Regions from separate parts of the Cupriavidus basilensis genome, predicted to be linked through region 3. Evidence: predicted binding sites of a transcription regulator. Region 3 holds the regulator's gene; each other region holds the start of a gene.
The links. Region 3 encodes FNR, which switches genes on or off when oxygen is low (the NO sensors DNR and NnrR bind a similar motif). Its sites were predicted from a motif close to TTGATNNNNATCAA; they were not measured.
Positions count from the first base shown of each region.

Region 1: a site for FNR is predicted at 7,400-7,413, ahead of F7R26_RS08950 (TraR/DksA family transcriptional regulator). Genes of this name have one in related genera too.
Region 2: a site for FNR is predicted at 5,433-5,446, ahead of F7R26_RS21345 (OmpW/AlkL family protein). Genes of this name have one in related genera too.

Region 1 is NZ_CP062803.1:1,971,053-1,980,745, forward strand. It holds gene F7R26_RS08920 (NAD(P)-dependent alcohol dehydrogenase) at 93-1,166, opposite strand; gene F7R26_RS08925 (hypothetical protein) at 1,226-1,615, opposite strand; gene F7R26_RS08930 (hypothetical protein) at 1,697-2,236, opposite strand; gene F7R26_RS08935 (Hsp20/alpha crystallin family protein) at 2,478-2,900, opposite strand; gene F7R26_RS08940 (bifunctional acetate--CoA ligase family protein/GNAT family N-acetyltransferase) at 3,299-6,028, shown strand; gene F7R26_RS08945 (phosphoribosyltransferase) at 6,087-6,752, opposite strand; gene F7R26_RS08950 (TraR/DksA family transcriptional regulator) at 6,847-7,227, opposite strand; gene F7R26_RS08955 (universal stress protein) at 7,504-8,334, opposite strand; gene F7R26_RS08960 (hypothetical protein) at 8,622-9,485, opposite strand; gene F7R26_RS08965 (carbonic anhydrase) at 9,687-9,693, shown strand, end outside.
Region 2 is NZ_CP062804.1:80,703-90,395, forward strand. It holds gene F7R26_RS21320 (AMP nucleosidase) at 1-529, shown strand, start outside; gene F7R26_RS21325 (LysR substrate-binding domain-containing protein) at 588-1,511, opposite strand; gene F7R26_RS21330 (tartrate dehydrogenase) at 1,668-2,744, shown strand; gene F7R26_RS21335 (tripartite tricarboxylate transporter substrate binding protein) at 2,885-3,877, shown strand; gene F7R26_RS21340 (HD-GYP domain-containing protein) at 3,977-4,672, shown strand; gene F7R26_RS21345 (OmpW/AlkL family protein) at 4,725-5,369, opposite strand; gene leuA (2-isopropylmalate synthase) at 5,727-7,424, opposite strand; gene F7R26_RS21355 (hypothetical protein) at 8,233-9,588, shown strand.
Region 3 is NZ_CP062803.1:2,570,402-2,580,094, reverse strand. It holds gene F7R26_RS11695 (heavy metal translocating P-type ATPase) at 1-1,495, shown strand, start outside; gene ccoS (cbb3-type cytochrome oxidase assembly protein CcoS) at 1,500-1,646, shown strand; gene ccoN (cytochrome-c oxidase, cbb3-type subunit I) at 1,825-3,273, shown strand; gene ccoO (cytochrome-c oxidase, cbb3-type subunit II) at 3,293-3,970, shown strand; partial or broken gene F7R26_RS41725 (cbb3-type cytochrome oxidase subunit 3) at 3,974-4,108, shown strand; gene ccoP (cytochrome-c oxidase, cbb3-type subunit III) at 4,205-5,131, shown strand; gene ccoG (cytochrome c oxidase accessory protein CcoG) at 5,187-6,686, shown strand; gene F7R26_RS11660 (membrane protein) at 6,755-6,973, shown strand; gene F7R26_RS11655 (hypothetical protein) at 6,976-7,221, shown strand; gene fnr (fumarate/nitrate reduction transcriptional regulator Fnr) at 7,308-8,033, opposite strand; gene F7R26_RS11645 (sulfite exporter TauE/SafE family protein) at 8,332-9,096, shown strand; gene F7R26_RS11640 (hypothetical protein) at 9,052-9,561, opposite strand; gene scpB (SMC-Scp complex subunit ScpB) at 9,688-9,693, shown strand, end outside.

The DNA of each region.
Region 1 (9,693 bases), 600 kb from region 3:
AATGCCGTTGCGACTCGAACCCGCGCGCACCGCACCTACCGCGTGCGGCAGTCAGCGCATTGGTGGCGTAGGATTGCGGCGGCGCAACCTGTTCAAGGCGTGATGGCGACCTTCAGCACACCATCGCGCTGATTGGCGAACAGCTCGTACGCCGACTCGATCTGATCGAGCTTGAACCGATGCGTGACGAGCGGTCCGAGATTCAACCTGTCGCTCTGAATGACCTGCATCAGGCGGCGCATTCGTTCCTTGCCACCGGGGCACAGCGCCGTCAGGATGCGGTTGTCGCCAAGGCCGCTATGGAAAGCATCCTTCGGAATGCGCAGGTCGTTCGAGTAAACGCCCAGGCTTGACAACGTGCCGCCTGGCTTGAGCACGCGCAATGCGGCCTCAAAGGTCCCTTGCGTGCCCAGCGCCTCAATGGCCGCGTCGACGCCCCGGCCACCCGTCAGCTTCAGGATCTCGTCGACCACATCGACCTGATGGAAATTGATCGTGATATCCGCGCCCATGTCCTTGGCCATGCGCAGGCGCGCATCGATGCCATCCACCGCGATGATCAGGGCTGCGCCGCGCAACCGCGCGCCCGCTGTCGCGCACAAACCGATCGGTCCCTGCGCGAACACCGCCACCATGTCGCCGATCTTGATGCCCGCGTTCTCGGCGCCGGCGAAGCCGGTCGACATGATGTCCGGACACATCAGTACCTGCTCGTCGCTCAGGCCGTCGGGGACAGGAGCGAGGTTTGCCTGCGCATCGGGCACAAGCACGTACTCCGCCTGGGTACCATCGATGGTATTGCCGAAGCGCCAGCCACCGGCCGGCTTGTAGCCATGTCCGTGCGACTGGCCGTCCTGGGAAGGTAGCCCATCCTGGCAAGCGTAGGAATAAAAGCTCGGGCAGATCGCCCCGGCGATCACGCGCTGGCCTTCCCGGTATCCCCGGACTTCCCTGCCGAGTTTTTCGATCACGCCCACGGGTTCGTGCCCGATGGTGAGGCCGGGCTTGACTGGGTACTCACCCTTCAAGATATGCACGTCCGTACCGCAGTTGGTCGTGGTGGTGATGCGGACCAGCGCGTCGGTCGCGCCGATATCCGGTACGGGCTTGTCTTGGAGGACAATTCGTCCTGGCTCGATAAATACGGCTGCCTTCATGTTGAGCATAGGGCGCTCCTGTTAAAAGCGGGTTTTCTCCAGGTGCCATTCGGCTTGGTGATCCTTCGCTAATCCTGGCGCGCGGCGGGATCCCGCAGCAAGTCCGCCGCCAGGCCGTGGGCCACGAGGAAGCAGGCTATCGCGATGGTCGTGCACAGGATGGCCACCATGTAGGCCAGCGACCGCCCGTGCCAAAGCCCCTCCAGCCACCTGGTGAGCTCCGCCGCAAGAAATGCCGCCCGCCCGCCGATGCTCTCCAGCTGCAGCTCGTATTGCTTGGTGTGCGCCGCGACGCTCGCCAGGTCCGCCGCTTTGTCGGCGGGCGCCGTCACCGCAGTCACGTAGATCAGTGCGCTGCCCGCCAGGCCGGCGATAAGGATGAAGGCGCCCGCCAGATAAACGAGAACATGACAAGGCAGACGCTTGCCGGAAAGCCGCTGGCGTTCAGTATCGGTCATCGTGCCCTCCGCCCCGGGTTCAGCGGCCCAACGCAAGCTAAGGTGTGGCGGTTGTGCCTTGCATGGCGTGATTTGCGTCGCCTACGGCTCGGGATGCTTCATGCCAATGTGATCAAGATAGGTACACAGGCCATGATAGTGCTCCTCGAGAATCCCCGAGATATCATGGAAATCGTCAAGCGAATAGATGGACTCATTGTTGTCTCGGTCCATGAATGCTTCGCCCGGCAGGCTAGTGTCATCACGCAATGGCGTAACGCCAGGCGGGAACCGGAAAATCCAGTCCGGCTGGATCGAATGCGCACGGGCACCAGGTTGCCACACCGAATGCGTAATGTCGTACAACAACGGCGAGTAGGTCAGCGGGACCAGAAGATAGGCACAGATCTTGTCATACTGGTCCAGAGGATGGGCGCGATGGCGAAGCAGATCCAACAAGGCCTGCCGCTTCCCGCCAAAATCGAGCCGCCGTGTCAGCAGTATCACGGATGCAGTCTCCGATCCCGCCAGCTTTGCCATGAGTTCCTGCATCAGCAGTTCGTAGCGTGCGAACCACTGCACGATCGTCCCGAACAATTGCAGGTGTTGTGGTGTGAGACAGTCTTGCGAGCCAGTATTCATCGTTCCCCGCTCCCGCCAGCTAGTCCGGCGAATATGAACAAAGACACGCCGGCATCGAGACCGCCCGGTGCAGTTTCTGCTCGATCCGTTGCGGCGGGGGGTGCTCGCAGCCGGCTCGCCGTGCACCACGAAGTGCCATGGATGCGCAGTCGGGATCCACGCCGAGCGCGACCGGCACAGTCCGGTAGTCCATGATGTGCTCGGTGCAGTGGCTGCATTGGCGCCCCTGGAAAACAGCGTGTCAGCGGATCGTCACACGCTGCTGCGGCGAGGCTTCTTTCTTGGGCAGTACCACCCGAAGGACACCGTTCTCGTAGCTGGCATCCACCTTGCTTTCGTCCACGGAACTGTCCAGGGTAAAGGCGCGTTGCATCGAGCCACTGTAGCGCTCACGCCGGATCACACGCTCACCTTCCTTCTGCTCGGAAGACTTTTCCACCTTAGCCGAGATCATCACCGTGCCACGATCGACGGACACCTCGATATCCTCCTTCCTGGCGCCGGGAATCTCAGCGACCACGTTGTAGGCCTTGTCAGACTCGGTCACATCGACCTTGAACGCGAATCCTCCTTCATAGTTGCCGCGAAACGCGCGCAACATGCCTTGCAGCATGTCCCCGACCGGTTCGATCGACAGTGGATCGTAAATCCTGAGATTGCTCATTGCCGCCTCCTTGGAGTGAAAGGCCCGCATGGCGAGCGGACCTCCACTTCATGGTGGCACAACGCACCTGTCGCACCTTGTCCCAGATCAAGAGCGGCGTTGCCCGGCAGCTAGAGAGCGTCTCCAGGCCCTGCGCCTCGGCCAGCAGGCGCCACGCCAGGTAGTAGAAGCAGAGGCCTTGGGAATCCCGGTCCATTGACACCTCCGCTGCCCGATCGGAAGCATCCTTGTCCTGTATCAACACCGATGCAACCAAGCTGGACAATGCTGGCATATCGGCATATCGGCATATCGGCATATTGGCGTTCGCGCGATGGCGCATCCGGCCTGACGCAAAGCCCGTCCCGCTGCGGGATACGGATCTGGCGCCCCCTCCCACCCCGACGACCCCGAGCACGATGAGTATCCGTAACCTGGAACATCTGTTTCATCCGCGCTCGGTCGCGGTGATCGGCGCGTCCGTACGACCGCATAGCGTAGGGGCCACCGTGTTTGCCAACCTCTGTGCCGGCGGCTTCGCCGGACCGGTGTATGCGGTGAACCCAAAGTACCGTGCGCTGGAAGGCCAGCCTTGCTATCGCAGCGTCGCCGCGCTGCCCGATGCGCCCGAACTGGCGGTGATCTGCACGCCACCCGATACGGTGCCGGGCCTGATCGCCGAACTGGGCGAACGCGGCACCCTGGCCGCGGTGGTCCTTACCGCAGGCATGGCGCAAGCGCACGGCACGGGCAGGCAATCCCAGCAGGATGCAATGCTCGGCGCCGCCAGGCCGCATCTGCTGCGCATCCTTGGCCCCAACTGCGTGGGGCTGCTCGTGCCAGGCCTGGGGTTGAACGCCAGCTTTGCGCACGCGCCACCCCTGCCCGGCAAGCTGGCCTTCGTCTCGCAGTCGGGCGCCCTGACCACGGCGGTGCTGGACTGGGCAAGATCGCGCCAGATCGGCTTTTCTCACTTCGTCTCGCTAGGCGACAGCGCCGACGTCGACGTGGCGGATGTGCTCGACTATCTCGGCAGCGACCCGGGCACCCAGGCGATCCTGCTTTATGTGGAAGCGGTCAGGTCCGGGCGCAAGTTCATGTCCGCGGCGCGCGCGGCTGCCCGCAACAAGCCAGTGCTGATCATCAAGGCCGGCCGGGTGGCAGAAGGCGCGAAAGCGGCAACCTCGCATACCGGTGCGCTGGCAGGCGCCGACGATATCTACGACGCGGCGATCCGCCGGGCCGGCATGTTGCGCGTGGACACCACCGAGGACATGTTCGACGCAGTGGAAACGCTCGCGCGCGCCCGCCCGCTCGCCGGCGATCGACTGGCGATCATGACCAACGGCGGCGGCGCTGGCGTGATGGCCACCGATGCCTTGATTCTTGGCGGCGGCCGGCTGGCCACCCTGGGAGACGCCACGCTGAAGCTGCTGGATGCGGCCTTGCCATCAACCTGGTCGCACGCGAACCCCGTCGACATCGTTGGGGACGCTCCCGTCGAACGTTACGTCGACACCTTGAAGCGACTTGCGGCGGACCCCGGCAGCGATGCGATCCTGATGATCCACGCACCCACGGCGATCGTGCCAAGCAGCGACATCGCCATTGCCCTCACCAGCGCCATCACGCCAACTGCGCCGGCCACACCGTCGAGGGTATCGCGCCCCGTCTTCACAAGCTGGCTCGGCGGAGACTCGGTGACCCGCGCCCGCCAGATCTGCCGGCACGCGGGTCTTCCCACCTACGACACGCCGGAACGGGCCGTGCGCGGCTTCCTGCAGGCCGTGGCCTACCGCCACAACCAGGAACTGCTGATGGAGACGCCGCCATCGGTTCCGGCCGGCGCCGAGCCCGACAGCGAACGGGCGCGACAGTGCATCCGCGACGCGCTCGCCACCGGCCGTTCGATGCTGACTGAGCCCGAAGCCCGCACGGTCCTGACCGCCTATGGCATCCCCGTGGTGGAAACCCGGACCGCTGCCGATATCGGTGCCGCCGTCGCCGCCGCCGAAGGCATCGGCTATCCGGTTGTCGCCAAGATCCTGTCGCGGGACATTACGCACAAGTCCGATGTTGGTGGCGTGGCGCTGGACCTGCAGTCTGCCGGCCAGGTGCGGCAGGCCCTGGAGCGCATGGAAGCCCGCATTCGCAGCGAACGGCCCGGGGCGCGCCTGGATGGCTTCACGGTACAGCGCATGATCCGCCGGCCAGGTGCTTTCGAATTGATCCTGGGCGCCACCACCGATCCTGTGTTCGGCCCCGTGGTGCTGTTTGGACACGGCGGTACCGCCGCCGAGCGCATTGCCGACCGTGCCATCGCCCTGCCGCCGCTGAATGTCAACCTGGCAAGGGATCTTGTCGCCCGCACGCGCGTTGCGAAGCTGCTTGCAGGCTATCGGGACCAGCCGCCGATCTGCCATGACGCCCTGTACCAGGTCCTGATCCAGCTGTCGCAACTGCTATGTGACCTGCCGGAAATCACCGAACTCGATATCAATCCGCTGCTGGCCGATGGCGCAGGCGTGCTGGCCCTGGACACGCGCATTGGCGTGGCGACGGCTACGCAGCCAGGCGCAGCCCGCCTTGCCATCCGCCCCTATCCCAAGGAACTGGAGGAGACCGTGGCGTGGCACGGCACACCGTTGCGATTGCGCCCGGTACATCCCGAAGATGAACCCGCCTACCAGGCCTTCTTTGCCGCAATGACCCCGGAGGACATCCGCATGCGCTTCTTCTGCATGATCCGCCAACCGCCGCACAGCCAGCTCGCACGCATGACCCAGATCGATTACGCCCGCGAGATGGCTTTCGTCGCCGTCGGAGCGGCGACCGGCGGGCAGCCGGCCATCCTGGGCGAAGTGCGGGCCGTGGCCGACCCCGACAACCTGCGCGCCGAGTTCGCCGTGGCGGTGCGCTCCGATTGCAAGCGCCAGGGCATTGGCAGTCTGCTGCTGGGCAAAATGGTGGCCTACTGCCGCGCACGCGGCACGCAGGAGCTGATCGGGACCACGCTGGCAACCAACAGGGCGATGCTCAGGCTCGCCGAAAGCAGCGGCATCCACGTTCTGCGCACCGGCCAGCCTGCGAGCGACGGCGTGGAACTCCGCCTCTTGCTGACGGGGCCGGACTCAGCCGATGGGCCATGACATCGCATTGGCCGAAAGGATCAAAGATCAAAAACACCGACTCCAAGAACGCCCACCCCTACTCCCGTCCCGCCAAACGCCCCTCCCCGTGCTGCCCCGAATCCCCCTGCAGGCAAGCCACCACTTCCTCATCCTCAACCTGCGGAAACTCCCGGTAATGCTCACCGACGGCGGAAAAATTGGCCGGCGACTGCAGGCAGACCACCTCATCCGCGTAACGCCGCACCTCGGCGAGCGAAGCCGGCGCGGCCACGGGCACAGCGCACACCAGCCGGGCGGGATGCTGCTGGCGCAAGGCATGCAGTGCGGCAATCATGGTGGCACCCGTGGCAAGCCCATCGTCCACCACGATCACCGTGCGCCCTTCCAGCGCACGCGCGGAGCGCCCCGGCGTGTATTGCTTGCGGCGGCGGCGCAGCAATGCAAGCTGTTCGTTGCGCTCCTGGTTGAGATAGCTGGAGTCGGCGCCAACTCGTGCCGCGTAGGGCGTCACGTAGACCCAGCCGCTTTCATCGACCGCGCCGACCGCCATCTCGCGGTCGAATGGCGCCCCGAGCTTCCTGACCAGGACCACGTCCAGTTCGCCTCCGAGCCGCTCGGCGAGTATCTTGCCCATTGGCACGCCGCCCCGTGGTATGGCAAGCACAAGGGGATGGGCGTCGCCGTAGCCGGCGAGCGCTTCGGCCAGCCGCTCGGCGGCCTCGTTCCTGTCCTGGAAAGTCATGGCATCCCCCCTTGCCGGCTTGCGGCCCTCAAGCGCGGTGCCAATATGCGGACGCACCTGTGGCGAGCCCGCCCACGGGATCGCCCGCCCATGCTCATCGCATGCCGCTCGACGCCCCGAACATGTGCTCGTGCTTGCGCTGGCATGGGGTGCAGCGTTTGGCCGTGGGGTACGCTTGCAGCCGCGGATAGGGAATGGGCTCGCCGCAGTCCAGGCACACGCCGTAGCTGAGCCTGGTAATCCGCTTACGCGCCACCGCTATGTCGGCCAGTTCCATGCGGTAGTGTTCCGCCACGGCATCGTCCATGCGCTCCTCGGTGCCATGCTCGGCGAGCTCCGCGTCGTCGCTTGGTTCGCGCCCGGTGGACACGGTACGGGGAACGGCCGCGGCGTCCATCTGGCCACGGATTCTCTGCTCTCTGCTGTCCAGCAAGTTGACGAGGCTGGAGAGCTGCTCTTTCGTTAAATCGGACATCGTTGACTCCCGGGCGCGGCAAGGTGGATCCACGTCCATGATGCGATGACATCGGGCAGGCCGCTTGCGCCAGATCAAGTGATCGGCTATTGGCACGAAATGCCTGCGGCGTGGCGCATTGGACCCTCGTTCCGCTTCAAGCTTCAATATAGGTGGGTGGCTAGCGGTTAGCTGGATGCGCGTCAATCTCACTTCCGGCGATGCGCAGAGCCAGCGGCAGCGATGGTGCGCGTGGGCGCGGATATCGCGCCGGCGCCATGCTGGCAGTTAATGTGACTAGTGTGACATCAGGACCGGCACCGTCATGGTGTCCAGCAAAGCCCTGGTGACGCCACCCAGTACCAACTCGCGCAGGCGGCCGCGCCCGTAAGCGCCCATCACCACCACATCGGCGCCAAAATCGGCCGCACGCGAGAGCAAGGTTTCGCCGATGGCAATGTCCGATCCTTCCTGGCAGTGTTCGAACTCAGCTTGAACGCCATGGCATGCCAGAGCAGCCATGGCATGGCCCGGCAGGCTCGCATCGGGCCGCGCGCCAGTACTTTGCGCGCAAAGCACCTTGGCCTGCCCGCCGCTGATCAGGGGCATGGCGTCGTGCAAGGCGCGCGTTGCCTCGCGTCCGCCGTTCCAAGCCACCATGACACGCGAGCCGGGTGCGGCGAACTGCCCGGCGAACGGAATGACAAGGACGGGCCTGCCACCGTCGAGGATGAGGGTTTCCAGGAACTGGGTCGCCACAAAGCTGTCCGGGTCGGCCGGATCGTATTGCCCGGCAACGACAAGGTCGGCCTCGCGCACTTCGCGCAGCGCCATCATCAACGGATCGCCATCCACTGCACGCCACTCGGTTTTGATCCCCAGGCCCTGCGTTACCGCCAGGAAGCGCCGGTGCACCTCCTCGCGCGCCTCACTGCGCCGCTGGCGGTCCTCGTGGATATAGGTCGCGGCGCCCTCCATCAGGTAAAACCAGGCGACGTCCGGCATAAAGCCGGCAAACAGCCCGATCAGCCGGGCATGGCGGGCCACGGCGAGCCGGGCAGCGATTTCAAGCCGGTCCAGCGCGCGTGGGCTGGTGTCCAGGTGGACCATGATGCTGGCGTATTCCATAGCATTCCTGTGCGGTTCGGGATTGGGAGTCCTGACTCCAGTCTAGGAAGCGTTTGGACGTGGCTATTGACTCAGGTCAAGCCCGGTAGCTTGTGCACAGGGGCTGGCGCCACGCGCAAGCCATCGATATGGATCAAGCTGCAACAGTCGGCGTGACCTAGGATAAATGCTGGGCCCACCGAGGATGTCACCATGCACCAGACCATGATGTTAAGTCCTCATGAATAGGCGGCACTAATGCTTATCGCGCTTGTAGTGGCTGACTCTTGATGAATGGGATGCGTCTGTCATCCTGCGGCCAGCTGACGTTGATACTCCTTGAATTTCATCTGCATATACGCTGGGCGCTCAATTTCATGCAGTTGCCGGGGATATTGCTCCGTGGCATTGAACCAGTTGGTCAGGCGTCGCTCGAGCTGCTTTCCCGGCGGACTTGACAGCGCACTCAGGTACGCGTCGATGGCCAGGTAGTAGCGCATGGTATTGCGCTCTATCAAGCCGCGGATACCTCCCACATATTTGCTGTCTCCAGTGGAAGCCACCTTGCCGATAGCTGTGAAGCCTACCTTGCCGCTACCGATGGTAGCCAGATAGGTGCGCATTGCGATCCGCCCGGCTAGCCCGTAGCTATAGGAATAGGTGAGATGCAAGAAAGTCCGATTTCCTTCAACGGGTATCGCCTCGAGCACTATCAGGTAGTCCTTGGTACTTAGCGGCCCGTTGTCAGCCCTAAGCTCTACCCCGAAGTACTCGGTAGTGGGGCTGGGTATCGCTCGGTAATGGAATTGCAAGCGGTAGGTGTCCACAAGCTCTTGCTCGACCTTCTTGCCTAGGTTCACCTCAAGTATGGTTCCGTTGCCGCCGATCGCAGCATGGCAGTACTTGATGTTAAGGTGCAATATCAGCACATCACACCAGTTAGCGGGCGCCTCCGGGCCATTATGCAGCGCCCCATCGACTACCGCGAACGGGTGATCCAACACGCTGTAGATATCGCCTTTAAGCATAGAGGCCGACTCGATCGATTCCAGGTACAGCCTACGTCGGAACGGACTGTGGTTGAGTTGTTGTACTGAACTCTCGTATCGGTCATGCAAGCTTGCAGCATTGTCCGCCGCCCGCGCGACGGACACATGGCATAGAAGGCACATCGTCAAGATTGCAATATGGTAGGCCTTGACTTGCACTAGCGTGTGTCGGCCGCGCGCCTGGCAAGCGCTTTCGTTCATGAGTTCTCACGCCCCATATTGTTGGTGGCCCGTCACATCGGCGATAATCGCAGCGCACCGGCATCGGCATGACAAAATATCGAACGGTCGTGCCTGTATCACGTAACCAATCTGGAGGACGCCATGCGTG
Region 2 (9,693 bases), on a different replicon from region 3:
CCGCTCGCAGCAACTCGGCGACTACGTACTGGCGCACGCCTATGTACGCGATGACCACGTGCTCGATCACGACCTGCCGCCCTGGGTGCCGGTGCCGCCTATCGCGGAGATCCAGGTCGCGCTGCAAGAGGCCGTGGTGCGCGTGACGGGTTTGTCCGGCAACGAGATGAAGACCCGCATGCGCACCGGCACCGTTGTCTCCACCGACGACCGCAACTGGGAGCTCAAGTCCAAGGCGTTGTACGCCCGCTTCAACCAGTCTCGCGCGATTGCCATCGACATGGAGAGCGCCACGGTCGCTGCCAACGGCTTCCGCCTGCGGGTGCCGTATGGCACCTTGCTATGCGTGTCCGACAAGCCGCTGCATGGCGAACTCAAGCTGCGCGGCATGGCCAATGCGTTTTATCGGCAGCGGGTGAGCCAGCACATGTCGATCGGGCTGGAGGCGATTCGCATCTTGCGCGAGGGCGGTGCCGAGCAACTGCATTCGCGAAAGCTGCGCAGTTTTGACGAGCCGGCGTTCCGGTAGGCTGGCTCCTGCCGGCGTTCCCGTGCGAGCGGGGACGCCGGCGTCTTGCATCCCTCACTCACCACGCGGTCGGGCCGCCACGCGCCTTGGCCAGTTTCCCCTCGAAATGCGCCACCAGGAAGTCAAGGAACGCCCTGACCTTGGCTGACATATTGTGCCGTTCCGGAAACACCGCATAGATGTCGGCGGGCGGCAACGCATAATCCTCCAGCAGCAATACCAGCCGGCCGCTGCGCAGGTATTTCGCGAGATCCCATTCCGCCCGCTGCAGGATGCCTTGCCCGTCGAGTCCCCACGTCAGCGTGACTTCGCCGTCATTGCTGCTCAGCGGCCCGCGCACCTTGACCGCTTCCGTTTTCTTCCCCTTGGTGAACCGCCAGATGCCGTAGGCCGAGTCGTTCTGCCGCAGCACGATGCATTGATGCTGCGCCAGGTCATGCGGCGTGGACGGCGTTCCGTGCGCCTTCAGGTAGGACGGGGCCGCGCAGACCAGCCGGCGGTTATCGGCAATCTTGCGGGCGATCAGGCGGGCATCCGGCATCTCGCCAAAGCGGATCCCCACATCGAAGCCCTCGTCGCCCAGGTTGATGGGGCGGTCGGTCAGGTGGAGTTGCACTTCCACTTGCGCATGTCGTTTAGCAAAGGCGGAGATGGCCGGCGCGATGTACGTGCGGCCAAAGCCCAGCGGCGCATTCACGCGCAGCAGGCCGCGCGGCGCGACTCGGCCGCTGGCGAGCAACTGGTCAAGGTCCTCGATGTCGGCGAGGATGCGCTGGGCATGCTCCAGGTACACCTCGCCTTCCGCAGTCACGCCGATGCGCCGGGTGGTGCGGTTGAGCAGGCGCACGCCGAGCCGCGTTTCCAGCTGCGCCAGGCGCTTGCTGACCGCCGCCGGCGTGACATCCAGCTCCCGGGCCGCGGCCGACAGGCTGCCGGCCTTGACCAGTGCCGAGAAAAACGCCAGTTCGGAGGGCTGTCCCATCTTTAACCTCAGGTTAAAAGTAGATTGAATTTGAGTTGATTCTACGCCGATGTTTTTCGGCCATAGTCGATGGCAGGACGGCAGTGCCATGCCGCGGCTGGTGCGAACGAGCGCGGCGAGCCTGCCAGGCGTGAACCACGAGGAGGAGACAGCGCGATGCGCGAATACAAGATTGCGGCCATCCCGGGCGATGGCATTGGCCCGGAAGTCATCTCGGCAGGCCTGCAGGTGCTGCAGACGCTGGCCGCCCAGGATGGCGGGTTCAAGCTCAGCGTTGAGCATTTTCCCTGGAGCTCCGACTACTATCTGGAGCGTGGGTACTATATTCCGACCGATGGCCTGGAGCGCCTGAAACAGTTCGACGCGATCTTCTTCGGGGCCGTGGGTGCGCTCAACGTCCCGGACCATGTCTCGCTGTGGGGCCTGCGCCTGCCCATCGCCCAGGGTTTCGACCAGTACGCCAACGTGCGCCCGGCACGCGTGCTGCCCGGCGTGCGCAGCCCGCTCGTGAACGGCAAGGATATCGACTGGGTCATCATCCGCGAGAACTCCGAGGGCGAGTACGCCGGCAACGGCGGCCGTACCCATCGCGGGCTGCCCATCGAGACCGCGACCGAGACCTCGGTGTTCACCCGCGCCGGTGTCGAGCGTATTCACCGCTTTGCGTTTGAGCTGGCGCGCAAGCGCCCGCGCAAGCAGCTCACGCTGGTGACCAAGTCCAACGCACAGCGCTTTGGCATGGTGATGTGGGATGAGATCTTCTACGAGGTGGCCAAGGACTATCCGGACGTCAAGACCGACCGCGAGCTGGTCGATGCCGTGACCACGCGCATGGTGCTCAAGCCGCAGACGCTGGATGTGGTAGTCGCTACCAACCTGCACGCCGATATCCTGTCCGACCTGGCCGCCGCGCTCTCCGGCAGCCTGGGCATCGCGCCCACCGCCAACCTGAATCCCGAGCGCGTCTTCCCGTCGATGTTCGAGCCCATCCACGGATCGGCTTTCGATATCACCGGCAAGGGCATTGCCAATCCCGTGGCGACCTTCTGGACCGCCGCGATGATGCTGGAGCATCTCGGCGAGAAGGCCGCGGCCGATCGGCTGATGGCAGCGATCGAGCACATCACGGCGGCCGCTGTCTTCACGCCGGACCTGGGTGGCACGGCAACCACGGCGAGCGTCACCGAAGCCATCTGCAAGGTACTGGCGCAGCAGGTCAAGCAAGCCGCCTGAACCAGCCGTCCAAGCCGCGAAGTGGGGCGAGAACGATGGCGGCACAATGTTCTGCGCAAGCGGCCCGCCCCTGGACGGGCCGCTCACAATAGAAGCAATAGAAGCAATAGAAGAAATAGAAAAGCAAAGAGGAGACAAGCATGCAATCCGCATTCCGGACTGCGGCGGCCGCGCTCGCATTCACGCTCGCTGCCGGTACCGCCTTCGCACAAACCAACGCACAAACCAACGCGCAGGCCTATCCCGTCAAGCCGATCCGCCTGATCGTGCCGTTCCCGCCGGGCGGCACGACCGACATCCTGGCCCGCACCGTCGGACAAAAGCTCACGGTGGCGCTGGGCCAGCCCGTGGTCATCGAGAACCGGCCGGGCGCGGGCGCGACGATCGGGGCGGATGCCGTTGCCAAGGCGCCGGCGGACGGCTACACGCTGCTCATGGGCGCGGTTCACCACACCATCGCGCCTAGCGTCTACAAACGGCTCTCGTACGACGTGCAAAAGGACCTCGCGCCGGTATCGGTCGTCGCCATCGTGCCGAACGTGCTGGTGGTCGGCCCGGGCTTCCCCGCCAAGACGGTGCAGGAGCTGGTCGCCTATGCCAAGGCCAATCCCGGCAAGCTGACCTATGCCTCCAATGGCAACGGTACCGCGCACCATCTGATTGGCGAACAGTTCAAGGCGCAGACCGGCACCGATATCGGCCATATCCCCTACAAGGGCAGCGCGCCCGCCATCACGGACCTGATGGGCGGGCAGGTGTCCATGATGTTCGACACGACCTCGTCCGCGCTGCCCTACATCAAGGCCGGCAAACTGAGGGCGCTGGCGGTCGCCACCGCGAAGCGCTCGTCCGCGTTGCCGGACGTGCCAACGCTGGCCGAAGCGGGCCTGCCCGGCTTTGACATCGCGTCCTGGTTCGGCGTGATGGCGCCCGCGGGCACACCGCCCGAGATCGTGGCGAAGCTGAGCGCGGAAATCGCCAGGAGCCTCGCCAGCGACGACGTCAAGCAGCAGTTCGCCGCGATCGGCGCGGAGCCGGTGGGCAACACGCCAGCGCAGATGCGCAGCCAGATCCAGGCAGAGATCGGCCGCTTCGGCAAGCTCGTCAAGCAGGCCAATCTCAGCATGGACTGAGGCAGGCGAAGTGCGTGGCCACGAAGGCGGTTGGCCATCAGCTATTGGCGATATGCCTCGGCAGGCATAGAATCTCGCGCTTCGCCCAGCTTCAGCACCATGACTACGAATCCCCATGCGGTTATTACGCTGGCCAGCCTGACGCTCGCTGGCTGCTTGCGTTACCCGCATGCATCGGGCCATCTCGTTCGCACTGCGACGATTGCCGCCTGCCTTGCCGATCTGGTGGGGCTGGATGCGGCGCACTGCGAGCGCATACGGCTCGTCACGCCGGCGCACGACGTGGGCAAGCTCGCCATCCCCGATGCCGTACTGCTCAAGCCTGGCAAGCTGCTCCCCGATGAGCGGCAGGTGATCGAGCGGCATGCAGAGATCGGCGCGAACATCCTCGCGGGCAGCGCGGACGCGCTGATGCGCCTGGCGTCGCAGGTCGCGCACGATCATCATGAGCGCTTCGACGGCACGGGCTATCCACGCGGCCTGGCCGGCAAGGAGATCCCGCTGGCCGCGCGTATCGTGGCCATCGCCGATGCGTTCGATGCCATGACGGAGTCGCGCTGCTATCGTCCCGGCATGAGCGACGACGATGCGCTGTCGATTGTCTCGGCTGGTTCCGGCACGCATTTCGACCCGGACGTGACGAGCGTTTTCCTCGCCAACATCCCGCAGATACTGCGGAGCCGGAAGTCGGCGCAAGTGCTGCTGGATGCTGGCTCCGAGATGGCTGTGGTCGCGCGCTTCTATGGCCTGAATCGCAACGCATTGCGGCAGATCCCGCGCCAAGCCAGAGCCTGACGCGGGATCCGCCGTGCGTTCGTTGTGCCGTGGCGCGACTTATCGCGTTTCGTCAGAAGCGGTATCCCACACCCATGCTGAACAGCCACGGATCCAGGCTCACGTTCGAGACCTTCACGCCGGCCGCCTTCACATCGCTCGACAGCCACACCTTCTTGACGTCGGCATTGAGGAACCAGTTCTTGGTGAGCTTGTAGTCCATGCCGATCTGCAGGGCCGGCGCCACGCTCCAGCTATCGAGCGACAGCGAATTGTTGGCAATGTCGGCGCCCCAGATGCGCGTGAAGTTCAGGCCAGCGCCGATATACGGGCGGAAGGTGCCGTTGGGAATGAAGTGATATTGCACCAGCAGCGTCGGCGGCAGATGCGTGAAGGAGCCGATCTTGTTGCCATCCAGGTAGACGTTCTGCTTCTGCGGCACGGTCAGCACCAGCTCGGCGGCGATGTGCGGCGTGAAGAAGTAGGTGACATCGAGTTCCGGAATCCACTTGTTGTTGACCGTGATGCGGTCCGAGGCGCCAACGCCGCCGATCGGGTCGGACTTGCCGGCCATGTCGAGATAGGTGCTGCGCAGGCGCACCATCCAGTTGCCCTGCGCTTCATCGGCAGCAGCAGCGGGCGTCGCGGCAACGGCGCCGAGCACGGCAAGGGTGGCAATGGCAGTGGTGCACAGACGGGTATGCAGGTGCTTCTTCATGATGGTTGGCTCGTGTTTTAGGAAACTTCACGCACAGTTTGGCGCAGCGTTTCCGGTCGAGCCTTGACCGAAAGCAAGAAGATGGGCATCGGTGGCGCACGCGTGCGCATGCGTCGCCGCGTTGCGACAGTCCCGGCCCGCGCCGCGCGCTTTCGCATTTCCAATCCCGGGCCGGGCTTCTAAGGACATGCGCAAATATTCGTGGCGGCAAGTTTGCACCCGCCTTACGCTGTGCACACAGTCAAGCAACGAGCATGTCGTGGGCGTCCCGCAAGGGCGTCTTTCCGGGTGTGCCCCGTGGGGGCGGGGCACACCGGTTTTTCTGCGCCGCGGCCTTGAGCCCGGGCGCGGGCGGCATCAGTCGGCCAGGGCTTGTTCGCGCCGCACCTGGCTGGCTGCAAGCAGGTGACGGTTCACGCCCGACACCACGGCCTTGAGCGATGCCGTGATGATGCTGGCGTCGATGCCGGCGCCGAAGCCCGTGGCGGAGTCTCCTACCCGCACTTCCACATAGCAGGCCGCGGCAGCATTGGCGCCGGACGACAGCGCGTGCTCGTGGTAATCCATCACGCGCACCGGCATGTCCAGCGCGCCTTTGAGGCCGCTGACGAATGCATCGATCGGGCCGTTGCCCCGGCCGTGCGCGCGCAGCGCTTCGCCATCGCGCAGCAACGTTACTTCGATTTCCACCTCGCCGTTGTTGCCGGACACCATCTGGTGGCCTACATAGCGCAGCGGCGCCTCATGTTCGAGATACTCGCGCTTGAACAAGCCATACAAGTCATCGGCGCTGGCTTCGAGCCCGCTCTCGTCGGTCATCGATTGCACCGCGCGGCTGAACTCGATCTGCAGGCGGCGCGGCATATAGATCCCGTGCACCTGTTCCAGCAGGTAGGCCATGCCGCCCTTGCCGGACTGGCTGTTGACGCGGATCACCGCATCGTAGCTGCGGCCAAGGTCGGCCGGGTCGATCGGCAGGTACGGCACCTCCCAGATCGCATCCGCCTGCTGCTGCGCGAAGCCCTTGCGAATCGCATCCTGGTGCGAGCCCGAGAAGGCCGTGAAGACGAGGTCGCCCACATACGGGTGGCGCGGGTGCACGGGGAGCTGGTTGCAATCTTCCACGCACTGGCGCACTTCATCGATGTCGGAAAAATCGAGCCCGGGGTCCACGCCCTGCGTGTAGAGATTCAGCGCCAGCGTCACCAGGTCGACATTGCCGGTGCGCTCGCCATTGCCAAACAAGCAGCCTTCCACGCGATCGGCGCCGGCCATCACGGCAAGCTCGGCGGCTGCCACTGCGGTGCCACGGTCATTGTGCGGGTGCACCGACAGGACGATGTCCGCGCGCCGTGCAAGATGCCGGTGCATCCATTCGATCTGGTCGGCAAAGATATTGGGTGTGCTGCATTCCACCGTGGTCGGCAGGTTGAGAATGAGCGGGCGCGCGGCGCTGGGCTGCCAGATCGCCGATACCGCATCGCAAACCTCGAGCGAGAAATCCAGCTCGGTCATGCTGAAGGTCTCGGGCGAGTATTCGTAGGTCCATGCCGTCTCGGGCATGCCGTCGGTCAGTGCCTTGATCAGGCGGGTGCCCGCCAGCGCGATCTCCTTGACCTCATCGCGGCTTGCACCAAACACGATGCGGCGAAACGCGGGAGCGATCGGGTTGTAGAGGTGCACCACGGCGCGCGGCGCGCCGCGCACGGATTCGATGGTGCGCTGTATCAGGTCCTCGCGCGCCTGGGTCAGCACCACGATGGTCACGTCGTCCGGGATGCGGTCTTCCTCGATCAGCATCCGCACGAAATCGAAATCGGTCTGCGAGGCCGAGGGGAACGCCACTTCGATCTGCTTGAGCCCGATCTTGACCAGTTGCTCGAAGAAGCGGAGCTTGCGCTGCGGGTTCATCGGCTCGATCAAGGCCTGGTTGCCATCGCGCAGATCCGTGCTCATCCAGACCGGCGCGCGCGTGATGCGCTTGGCGGGCCAGGTTCGGTCGGCGATATCTACGGTCGTGGCGGGGCGGTACTTGGTGGCGGGGTTGCGCAACATCATGACGGTTCTCCTTCCTCGCGGGAAGATGCAAGACACAAGAAGCAAAATGCAAAATGCAAAAGCCAGGACGCAAGATCGCCAGGGCGTTGAAGCGCTCGATAGCGAAGGCGTCAGAAAGCCAATGCGGAAAAAGGGTGGCGCGAGGCTGCCGAACTGCCACTAGGCACTAGGCCCGGCAACCGATCAGTAGGTCTAGCAGTAGCGAGGAGGAAAGACGCGGCGCCGACAGGGCCGGAGCAACTAGCGCAATGGCGGTGCCCAGCGCGCAACCTGCTGCCGGCACGCGCGCGGCTGCAGCGATGCGGGAGGCATCGGCGGCGCGGCGGTGGAAGCAGGTGGCTTGGTGCATTGCGTAGTGTGTGGGAAGCGGTGCGGATGACGTGGCTTACGCCTTGACGCGGCTTATGCCTATTACCGAGGTGCGTCGTCACTTGTGCTTGTCATGCATGCCGAGCCCGCTTTTCAGCGGTCGGCATCCGGCAAGAATAGTCGAGAACGCGAACGGGCGTCAAGGACGAGTGCGCCGAGCCCGGCGGATGGCCGGATGGCCGGCCATCTCCGCCCGGCCATCCGCACGGACTTGTGACTGAGCCCAGGCGTGCGTCAGCGTACATAAGTGCTGAACGCTCAGCCGTTTGGCTGGTACAGCAGCGTGCACATCGTGACTAGCCTAGATAGCACGCGACCGTCCAATTCCGCCATTTGCCTGTCCGGCCGCGCCAACCTAACGAGTCTGGCCAGCGGCTCCCTGCTTCCGCTTTTGTCGGCAAGGGGCCCGGGATTAAACGCCATACGGGGAGACATCATGAGAAACACCAAGACGTGGCCGGCATGGCTGGCCTGCGCCGCCATGGCATTGCTGATGGCGGGCTGCGGCGGCGGTGGCGGTGGCTCGGGCGGCGCAGCGCCCACCACCGCGAGCACCGCGGCGGATACCACCCCGGTGAAATACTCGGTGACGCTCACGATGACCTCGGGACAGGTCGCGGTGGGCCGCAGCATCTCGATGTCGGCCTCTGTGGTGGACAGCAAGGGCGCGGACGTCACGTCGTCCAGCACCATTGCCTGGACGTCGTCCAGCAACGCCATTGCTACCGTGGTGCCGGCCGCAAACGGCAGCGCCACCATCACGGGTGTGGCGGTGGGCACGGCTACCATCCAGGTGGTGGCCACCGTCAAGGCGGCCGACAACAGCACCACGCAACTGCCCGCGCAAACCGCCTCGGTGGCCGTGCAGCCCACCGCCGTCAGCTACAACCTGGCGCTGTCGAATCCGGTCCTGTCGCTGGTAGACGGGCAGGTGCAGCCGGTCACGGCGACGCTGGTCGATGGCAACGGCAGCGACGTGAGCGCAGCCGTGCACGACTGGGCCTGGGCCAGCTCGATTGGCAACGTGCAGGTCAGTGCCGCGCAGAACGCCGCATCGCTGACGGGCGTCAACAGCTCGGATACCACCGCCGCGGTCGGTACGGTCACGGTCTCGGTCACCGCGCCCAACGGCATCGCTGTCAGCGGCCAGATGCTGGTGACGGTGCAAAAGAACACGGGCTACACCTACCGGCTCGAGCTATCGCAAGGGGGCGTGCCCATCAATGCGCTGTCGGTGCTCAACGGCTATCCGCAGGTCTTCAACGCGCGCGTGATCCGCAGCGATTCGCATGATTCCACCGCGGATTTCGACGGCACCTGGAGCTACGCCGCCACCTCGCCAATGCTTTCCGTCGCGGCGGATCCAGCCACGCGGCAGGCCACGTTGAGCACCAGCATCGTGATCGGCACGCCCACCGTGCAGAGCCTGCTGCAGGTGACCGCAGCCAGCAGCAAGATAGCGGGCACGCCCAAGGCCAGCCTGACAGTGACGGAGCAGCCGAAGTGGGCGCTGGTTTATAACGGGCCACAACCGCTCAAGCTGCTGCTGTCGCTGCCCGTGCCGATTCCCGTCACCGCCACGCTCAAGAACTTCGGCGCGGACGCTTCCTATCTTGGCTGCACGGGCTGGAGCTGGACCAGCAGCGCCAACGTAGCGTTCGCGGGTGGCGTCAATGCTGCGCAGATCGTGGTGACGCCTTTGGCGCTTGGCGATTTCACGGTGACCGCAACCTGCACGGCCGGCCCCGAACTGCAGCCGGTTTCCATCACGATTCCAGGAACGGTGAGTTGATGCGGCACCCAGCTTTTGCCTGAGCTATCACGCGGCGCCCGGCATGTGTTCCTGCCGGGCGCCGTTGTTGATGGAGATCGCGCCGCGCAGATGTCGGGGAGGAGG
Region 3 (9,693 bases):
GCGGGTGCCGGTGGCGCGCCTGCGCGCAGGCGACCTGATCCGCGTCAAGGCAGGCGAGGTGGTACCCGCCGATGGCACGGTGATCGCTGGTGCGAGCGAGCTCGATGAATCCATGCTGACCGGCGAGAGCCGGCCGGTGCCCCGCGGAATCGGGGATCCCGTGCTGGCAGGTTGCTTCAACACCGCGAGTCCGCTTGAGTTGTGCGTGGCCAAGGTAGGGGCGGGCACCCGGCTGGCGGAGATCGTCGCCGTGCTGGACCGCGCGCTGGCCGAGAAGCCGCGCCTGGCCACCGTGGCCGACCGCGTGGCGGGCTGGTTCGTCGCCATCCTGCTGGTGCTGGCGGCCGTCACCGGCGCCGTCTGGTGGGCCTGGATCGATCCCGCGCGCGCGTTGCTTGTGACGGTATCGGTGCTGGTGGTGAGTTGCCCGTGCGCGCTCTCGCTGGCCACGCCGGCGGCGCTGGCCGCGGCCGGGGCCGCATTGTCGCGCCGTGGCTTGCTGCTCACGCGGGGGCACGCGCTGGAGACCCTGGCCAGCGTCACGGACGTGATGCTCGACAAGACCGGCACGCTCACGCAGGGGCGTTTCGCGCTGGTGCGCACGCAGTCCAGCAGCGATGCCGACGCCGCCACCTGCCTGCGCCTGGCAGCGGCCATGGAACGCTCCGGCGAGCACCCCATCGCGCGCGGCATCGTCGAAGCCGCGCAGGCGCAAGGCCTTGCGCACGAGACGCTCGCCATCGACGCCATGCGCAATGTGCCGGGGCAGGGCCTTGAAGCCGATCTGGATGGGCGGCGTTACCGTCTTGGCCGGCGCGAGTTCGTGGAGGCGCTGTGCGAGCACGGCAGCGCTGCCAACTGGCATGCCGAACTCGGCGGCAGCGAGCGCCGGGGCGCCACGCTGGTGTGGCTGGGCAGCGCCGCCGGTGTGCTGGCGGTGTTCGAACTGGCCGATGTGGCGCGCGAGCAATCCGCGCGCTTGCTCAACGAATTGCGCGCGCTCGGCGTGACCTGCCATCTCGTCTCGGGCGATACGCCGGCCACTGTCGGCTGGTGGGCCGATCATTTCCAGATCCCGCGCCGCGAGGGCGGCGTCACGCCCGAAGGCAAGCGCGAGTACGTGGCACGCCTGCAGCGCGGCGGCGCCGTGGTGCTGGCGGTGGGTGACGGCATCAATGACGCGCCGGTGCTGGCGCAGGCGCAAGTCTCGATCGCCATCGGCAGCGGCGCGCCGCTTGCGCAGGCCGGCGCTGACGCGGTGCTGACCCATGGCCGCGTCGCGGAGATCGCGAACGCGCTCAAGATGGCCCGCCGTGCACGCAGTGTGGTGCGCCAGAACCTCGCCTGGGCTTTTGCCTATAACGTGATCGCCATTCCGCTGGCGGCAACCGGCTATGTCACCGCCTGGATGGCGGGCATCGGCATGTCGGTGTCGTCGCTGCTGGTGGTGGCCAATGCCTGGCGCCTGTTGCGCGCCGGCAAGCCCGGAGACTGATGCCATGGACATGCTCTACCTGCTGGTGCCGATGAGCTTGGTGCTGGTCGCGGTGATCGCCGGCGCGCTCTGGTGGGCGCTGCACGCCGGGCAATACGACGACCTCGACCGTCCCGGCGAAGCCATTCTGCTCGACAACGACAAGCCCTGAGTGATCGCCAATGCGGCCGTGCCCGCGCGCGGCTGCGTTGCCGTGTGTGCGGATGCGAGACGCCGTTGCACCTGAGTTCCCATGCTTTCCGGTGCGCTTGATACAGATCAAGACAGCTTGCGCGCGCTTTTCCTACAGTCACAACATCAATTCATGTTTATCCAATCTGGGGGTCTGAATGGCTGTCACCGCCGCGTATTCTCGCGCCGACACCTTCAATTACGGCGTTGTGCGGCAGTTTGCCGTCATGACGGTAGTCTGGGGGATTGTCGGTATGGCCGTAGGCGTTCTGCTCGCGGCACAGTTGATCTGGCCGGAGCTTAATTTCAACACGCCATGGCTGTCGTTCGGCCGCTTGCGCCCGCTGCACACCAATGCGGTCATCTTCGCCTTCGGTGGCAGCGCGCTGTTTGCTACTTCGTACTACATCGTGCAGCGCACCTGCCAGGCGCGCCTGTTCTGCGGACCGCTGGCGGCCTTCACGTTCTGGGGCTGGCAACTGGTGATCGTGGCCGCGGTCATCACGCTGCCGCTGGGCATCACCAGCTCGAAGGAATACGCCGAGCTCGAATGGCCGATCGACATCCTGATCACGCTGGTCTGGGTGGCTTATGCCATCGTGTTCTTCGGCACCATCATGAAGCGCAAGACCCGCCATATCTACGTGGCCAACTGGTTCTTCGGCGCCTATATCCTGACCATCGCCATCCTGCATATCGTCAACAACGCCGAGATGCCGGTGGGCATGTGGAAGTCCTACTCGGCGTATGCCGGCGTGCAGGACGCCATGGTGCAGTGGTGGTACGGCCATAACGCGGTGGGCTTCTTCCTGACCACCAGCTTCCTGGGCATGATGTATTACTTCATCCCCAAGCAGGCCGGCCGCCCGATCTATTCCTACCGCCTGTCGATCGTTCACTTCTGGGCGCTCAACTTCACTTATATGTGGGCTGGTCCCCACCACCTGCAGTTCACCTCGCTGCCGGACTGGGCGCAATCGCTCGGCATGGTGTTCTCGCTGATCCTGCTGGCACCTTCGTGGGGCGGCATGATCAACGGCATCATGACCTTGTCAGGTGCCTGGCACAAGCTGCGCACCGATCCCATCCTCAAGTTCCTGGTGGTGGCGCTGTCGTTCTACGGCATGGCGACCTTCGAGGGCTCGATGATGTCGATCAAGACCGTCAACGCGCTGTCGCACTACACGGACTGGACCATTGGCCACGTGCACTCCGGCGCGCTGGGCTGGGTCGCGATGATCTCGATCGGTTCGCTCTACTACCTGATCCCGCGGCTCTTTGGCGAGAAAGAGATGTACAGCGTGCGCCTGATCGAGCTGCATTTCTGGATCGCCACCATCGGCGTGGTGCTGTACATCGCCTCGATGTGGATCGCCGGTGTGATGGAGGGCCTGATGTGGCGCGCCACCCAGCCCGACGGCACGCTGACCTACGCCTTCGTGGAAGCGGTCAAGGCCAAGTACCCGTTCTACCTGATCCGCTTGCTGGGTGGCTTGTGCTTCCTCTCCGGCATGCTGCTGATGGCATACAACGTGGCCAGGACCATCATCGGCAAGCCTGCCGTGGATGCACTGATCCCGACCAGCGTTTCCGCCTCCGCCCATTGATCATTCCAGGATAGAAACGATGTCCGAAAAACGAAGCTTCTTTACGCACGAGACCCTGGAGAAGAATATCGGGTGGCTGATCATCTGCACCATCCTGGTGGTCAGCATCGCCGGGCTCGTCCAGATCGTGCCGCTGTTCTTCCAGCACTCCACCACCGAGCCCGACGCGGGTATCAAGCCGTACTCCGCGCTGCGCCTGATGGGCCGCGATATCTATATCCGCGAGGGCTGCGTGGGCTGCCATTCGCAGCAGGTGCGCACCTTGCAGGGCGATGTCGAGCGCTATGGTCATTACTCCACGGCGGGCGAGTCGGTCTACGACCATCCCTTCCTGTGGGGCTCCAAGCGTACCGGTCCCGACCTGGCGCGCGTGGGCGGACGCTACTCCGATGACTGGCAGCGCATCCACTTGCGCAATCCGCGCGACGTGGTGCCCGAATCGGTGATGCCGTCCTACCCGTGGCTGGAGAAAACGCCGCTGCAGACCAACGATGTCCGCGACCGCATGCGTGCGCTGCGCCGTCTCGGCGTGCCGTACACCGACGCCGAGATCGAGCAGGCGCCTGCCACGCTGGCCGGCAAGACCGAGGAAGACGCGATGGTCGCCTACCTGCAGGAGCTTGGCATCGCCAAGCGCAATGTGCGGGTCGATACCGCGGCCGCTGCGCAGCCCGCGGCCACGCCGGCCAAGGAGTAAGCCATGGCAATGATCACCGCGTTTTCCACCGTGATCTCGATGGCTGCCTTCATCGCCATCTGCTGGTGGGCCTGGTCGTCCGGGCGCAAGGCCGCCAACCAGGAGTCGGCCATGCTGCCGTTCGCCTTGCCCGACGAGCCGCTGGCCGCACGCCAGGAAGACAGGCCCGACGCCGGCCACCGCGTCGCGCGTCATGCCGGCGGCGCAAACAACACCACGCAGGAACACTGAGTCATGAGCGACTTCTTCACGGATTTCTGGAGCTACTACATTGCCGCCATCGCGCTGGTCGGCATCGTCTGGTGCGTGTGGCTGCTGTTCTCCCAGCGCAAGGTCACCAAGGTTGTGGGCGCGCCTGAGGACACCGGCCACGTGTGGGATGGCGACCTGCGCGAGCTGAACAACCCGCTGCCACGCTGGTGGATGTGGATGTTCCTGCTGGCATGCATCTTTGGCCTGGGTTACCTGGTGCTGTACCCCGGCCTGGGTTCGTACGCCGGCGTGCTCAAGACCTCCAGCCGGGTTGAGCTGGAGGCGCACCGCCAGGCAGCCGAACAACTGCAACGCGAGGTCTATGGCAAGTACATGCAGATGGACGTCAAGCAGGTGGCGGCCGACCCGGCGGCGCGCGAAATCGGGCAACGCCTGTTTCTCAACTACTGCGCGCAATGCCACGGCTCCGATGCGCGCGGCAGCCGCGGCTTTCCCAACCTGACCGATAACGACTGGCTGTACGGCGGAGATCCCGAGACCATCACGCAGACCATTACCAAGGGCCGCAACGGCGTGATGCCGTCGTTCGCCTCGACCATCGACGGCAAGCTCGCTGGCGACGTGGCGCAATACGTGCGCTCGCTGTCCGGCCTGTCTTCCGACCCGATTCGCGCCTCGCGCGGCGAGAGCACGTTCAAGTCCACCTGCGCGGCCTGCCATGGCTCCACCGGCAAGGGCAACCAGGCGCTTGGCGCGCCTAACCTGTCGGACCGCGTGTGGCTGTACGGCAGCTCGGAGGCGAACATCGTCGATGCCATCCTGAAGGGCCACAACAACCATATGCCGGCGCACGAGGAAATCCTCACGCCGGAGCGTATCCGCATGTTGACGGCCTATGTCTGGGGCCTGTCCAACACCGGCGGCGCAGGCGAGGGGGCAAAGCAATGAGCCACTGCGCTTATGCTTGTCAGGCGGACCCGCGCGGCGGCGGGGGCGTTCGCACATGAACGCCCCCGGACCGGAGCCGCTTGAAAGGAACGGGGCCGCGTGGGCGCCGCTGCGAGCGCCCACGCCTGATTCGGCTGACGCGGAAACGTCGGACGAGACCCTGTATGAAGTCCGCCGCAAGATCTATCCGCGCTCGGTGTCGGGTGCGTTCTCGAGCTGGCGGGTCTGGATGGTGGTCCTGACCCAGCTGTTCTTCTATGGCATGCCCTGGCTGCAGTGGAACGGCCGCCAGGCCATGTTGTTCGATCTCGGCGCGCGCAAGTTTTATATCTTCGGCCTGGTGCTGTGGCCGCAGGACGTGATCTACCTTGCCGTGCTGCTGGTGATCTCCGCGGTGTCGCTGTTTCTCTTCACGGCGATTGCGGGGCGGCTGTTCTGCGGCTACGCGTGTCCGCAAACGGTGTACACCGAGATCTTCATGTGGATCGAGCGGCATGTGGAAGGCGACCGCTTTGCCCGCATCCGCCTGGACGGCGACCCCTGGAGCGTGCGCAAGCTGCGCCTGAAGGCCACCAAGCACACGCTCTGGATCGTGATCGCGCTATGGACGGGCTTTACCTTCGTCGGCTACTTCTCGCCCATTCGCACGCTCGGCGCGCAGGTGCTGAGCCTCTCGCTGGGTCCGTGGCAGACGTTCTGGATGCTGTTTTACTCGTTTGCCACCTGGGGCAACGCCGGCTTCATGCGCGAGCAGGTCTGCAAGTACATGTGCCCGTATGCGCGTTTCCAGAGCGTGATGGTGGATCGCGACACCTATGTGGTCACCTATGACGTAGGCCGCGGCGAGCCGCGCGGCAGCCGCTCGCGCAAGGCGGACCACAAGGCTGCCGGGCTGGGCTCGTGCGTGAATTGCAGCATCTGCGTGCAGGTCTGTCCTACCGGCATCGATATCCGAGATGGCCTGCAGTACGACTGCATTGGCTGCGGCGCCTGTATCGACGCCTGCAACCAGGTCATGGACAAGATGGCTTACCCGCGCGGGCTGATCGGCTATACGTCTGAGAACGCCATGCGCAGCGCGCTCTCGGAGACCGTGGCACGCAAGCGCCTGGTGCGGCCGCGCACGGTGATCTACTCGGTGATCTGGCTGGCGCTGGTCGCCGGCTTCATGGCCTCGCTGGCCATGCGCACGCCGCTCAAGGTCGATATCATCCGCGACCGCGGCGCGCTGGGGCGGGAAGTGGAAGGGCGCTGGATCGAGAACGTGTACCGGCTGCAGCTGATCAACACGACCGAGGCGCCGACGCGCGTCGCCGTCAGCGCGGGCAGCGATGAGCTCAAGGGCTTGGCCGTGGAATATGATCACGCTGCCGGCAACCTGGAGCCCACGTCCAATCGCCTGATTCCCATCCGGGTGCGCGTGCCGATCGAGTCCGCGGCGCAGGGCACGCACAAGATCGAGGTCACGGTGACCGCGGTGCCCGACAAGGGCGCGGGGGGGCATGGCGCGGAGATTCGACAGAGCACCAGCTTTATCGTGCCGCGCAATCTATGAGGCGACGGGGGACGCTGGATGCACCAATCCGTACGCTACAGACGCGATCTAGAACTAGAGGAGGCCAGATGACGCAGCAAAGCAATCCCTGGTGGAAGGAGCCATGGCCGTGGCTGCTGATGAGTGGGCCGTTCGTGGCCATGGTGGCCTGCGGGGTCACGATCTGGCTGGCCATGACCCACCCGGATCCGCCCATTGAGGAAGGGGTCGCTCGCCACGGCCTGGTGGTCGAGAAGGCGGGCAGCGCGGCACGCCAGGCAGCGCCGGTCGCGGCGCAAGCGAGGTGATCATGAGGCTACGCTGGCTGATGTGGGTGTTGTGGCCCGCTTTCCTGGTCGCCGGGCTGACGACCGCGCTGGTATTCTCCATGGTCGATCCCGGTGACCTGCGCTTCTTCGGCCAGCCGGTCGAGGCATCGCGGGAGGCGGTCTACACCGTGGGCTTCCTGATCGCGTGGGTGCTGTGCTCGCTGTCGAGCGGCTTGACGTTGTACACCATGCCCACGCGGCTGGCGGACACGGACGAGCTGGAGTGACTGTGATGCGCGCCTTGCCGGTTCAGGCCAGCAGGCGCGGCATCGCGGCGAGCCGCCGCGGGCGAGGGCGGCCCGCGACGTGCACGTCAGCAGGACTTGTTGACGATCTGCTTGATCCCCACCATGTCGACCAGCTTGACGTGGCGCTGGCGAATCTGGATCAGGCCGGCTTCCGCAAAGCGCGAGAACAGGCGGCTGACGGTTTCGAGCTTGAGCCCCAGGTAGCTGCCGATTTCCTCGCGGCTCATGCGCAGCACAAATTCGGAGGCCGAATAGCCGCGCGCGGACAAGCGCTCGGACAGGTTGATCAGGAAAGCGGCAAGCCGCTCCTCGGCGCGCATCGATCCGAGCGTGATCAACATGACCTGGTCCTGCGAGATCTCCTTGCTCATCAGGCGCATGAACTGATGCTGCAGGGAAGGCAGGACGTTGGACAGCGTCTGGAGATCGCCAAAGCGCACCACGCAGACTTCGGTATCTTCCAGTGCGGTGGCGTCCGACGCGTGTTGCATCTCGCCAAGGCCGTCGAGGCCGACGACTTCGCCGGGAAGGTGGAAGCCCGTGATCTGCGAGCGGCCGTCTTCCATTGTCAGGTGGGTCTTGAGCGTGCCGAAGCGAATCGCGTAGACGGCGGTGAGAGGATCGCCGAGGCGGTACAGGGTTTCGCCCTTGCGTACGCGCACCCGGTCCTGGACCAGCGTATCCATCTTTTCGAGGTCCTGCTGCGACATGCCGACGGGCAGGCAGAGCTGGCCGAGCGAGCAAGTGGAGCAGCGGGGCGACATCTCGGTAATGGGAATGGTGGTGAGCAATTGGGGCCTGTCGGTTTAGCGCAGTCAATCAAGCGCGATGTGGCAGGCGCATTGAGTTGAGAGCTTGACGTTGAGAGTCGTCGGTTGGAAGCGCTATCCACATCGGCCTGGCGCGCGGGTCTTGCGGCAGTGCGCTATCTGTGCAGCGCGGCTTGCCGTGCCCGTCGTCATGTTGTGCGAGCGCGCTGATGTACGCGGGCGCCAAGCTTCATGTTGATAGCGCCTCTTGGAGCTGCGGGGGCGCGTTCGCCGCATTTTACCGCGCCGGACGTTGCGATTGTGTGATTGGGAGGAGAAGTTGACCATAGGCGTGCTTATCAGCGTATTTACCCTGGCTTTGCTGGGCGGCGTGCACTGCGCCGCCATGTGCGGCGGGATCGCGCTGGCGGCGGAGCAGGGCGGCGTTGCGCGCGTGCCTGCCACGGTGCTCCGGCGTCCCGGCCATTGGTTGCTGGAACTGCTTGTCATGCATGCCGGGCGGCTGAGCATGTATGCGGTGCTGGGAGGCTTGCTGGGTGCCCTTGGTGCCGGTGTCTGGAAGGCACAGTACCTGCCGCTGCAGCGTTGGCTGTTCGGGATCGGCAGCGTGATGCTGGTGCTGTCGGGCTTGTGGATGTTGTGCGGGCGCACCATGGGTACGGGTGGGCTTGAGCGGCTCGCCGCCCGGGGCGCGGGTGGCTTGCTGCGCGGCCTTGGCGCTGTCGGGGCGCGCTTGCCAGCTGTGGCCCGGGCGCATGGGCAGGGCCGCTTGCTGCGCCGCTACGGCATGGGGCTAGCCTGGGGGCTGGTCCCGTGCGGCATGGTGTACGGTGCTCTTGCCATGGCGTTGCTGGCCGGCAATGCTCTGTCGGGCGCGCTGGTGATGGCCGTGTTTGGCCTGGGCACCCTGCCGAACCTGCTGGTGATCTCGGGCCTGTCCGGCTATCTCAGGCAGCTTTCGCGGCGCCCGGCGTTGCGCGCTGGCGCTGGCCTTGCGGTGGTGGCTTTTGGCTTGGCCGGGGTGGCGCGCGCGCTGCTTTTACCTGAGACGCTTGCCGCGCATGGATTCTGCCTGGTCTTCTGAAGCGCCGTTTCGTGGTGTATCTGTCACTTCCTCGCTGAGGTAGCTGTGCGAATCGGTTGCAGGTTTGCCAGGGAATGCCATACAATCGCAAGAACAGCGATATCGCGCAGCGTATTTCATCGTGGCATCGTCAGGTAGCATCCGCTGCTCAGGGATGCATGCCAGGAACACCCAGGCAGGCATCAGCGCCAGGGACCGTTCCCCATCCGCCGTCCGGTTCAAAAGATTCGGTTCAAAAGACCAGCCACGGCAGGGCGGGGTGAAATAGGCCAGCAGGCCCGATATCCGTATTTTCTTGCACCCGGCGCGTTCGATGATAAACGCCGCGCCGGACAGGTCCGCCACATCAGGGGGAAGGCGCGACGCAAGGGCTCCGTCGACTGGCAGATAAAGCCGGTGGCCGGGCGATCTCCTGCCGGTCAGGTCCGGCACCCGATGCAATAAAAGAAGGCGCACGGCTGGCATGCATCAAGCATGCGGTTGGCTGCGCGGCCAGATGGCGGTGGCAATCCCTACCGCTGAACCCGCAATCTCCAGTGCGCCCGGGATCAACCGGGGCGCAGGTGCAAAGACAGGCTGCACGCAATCAACATGAAT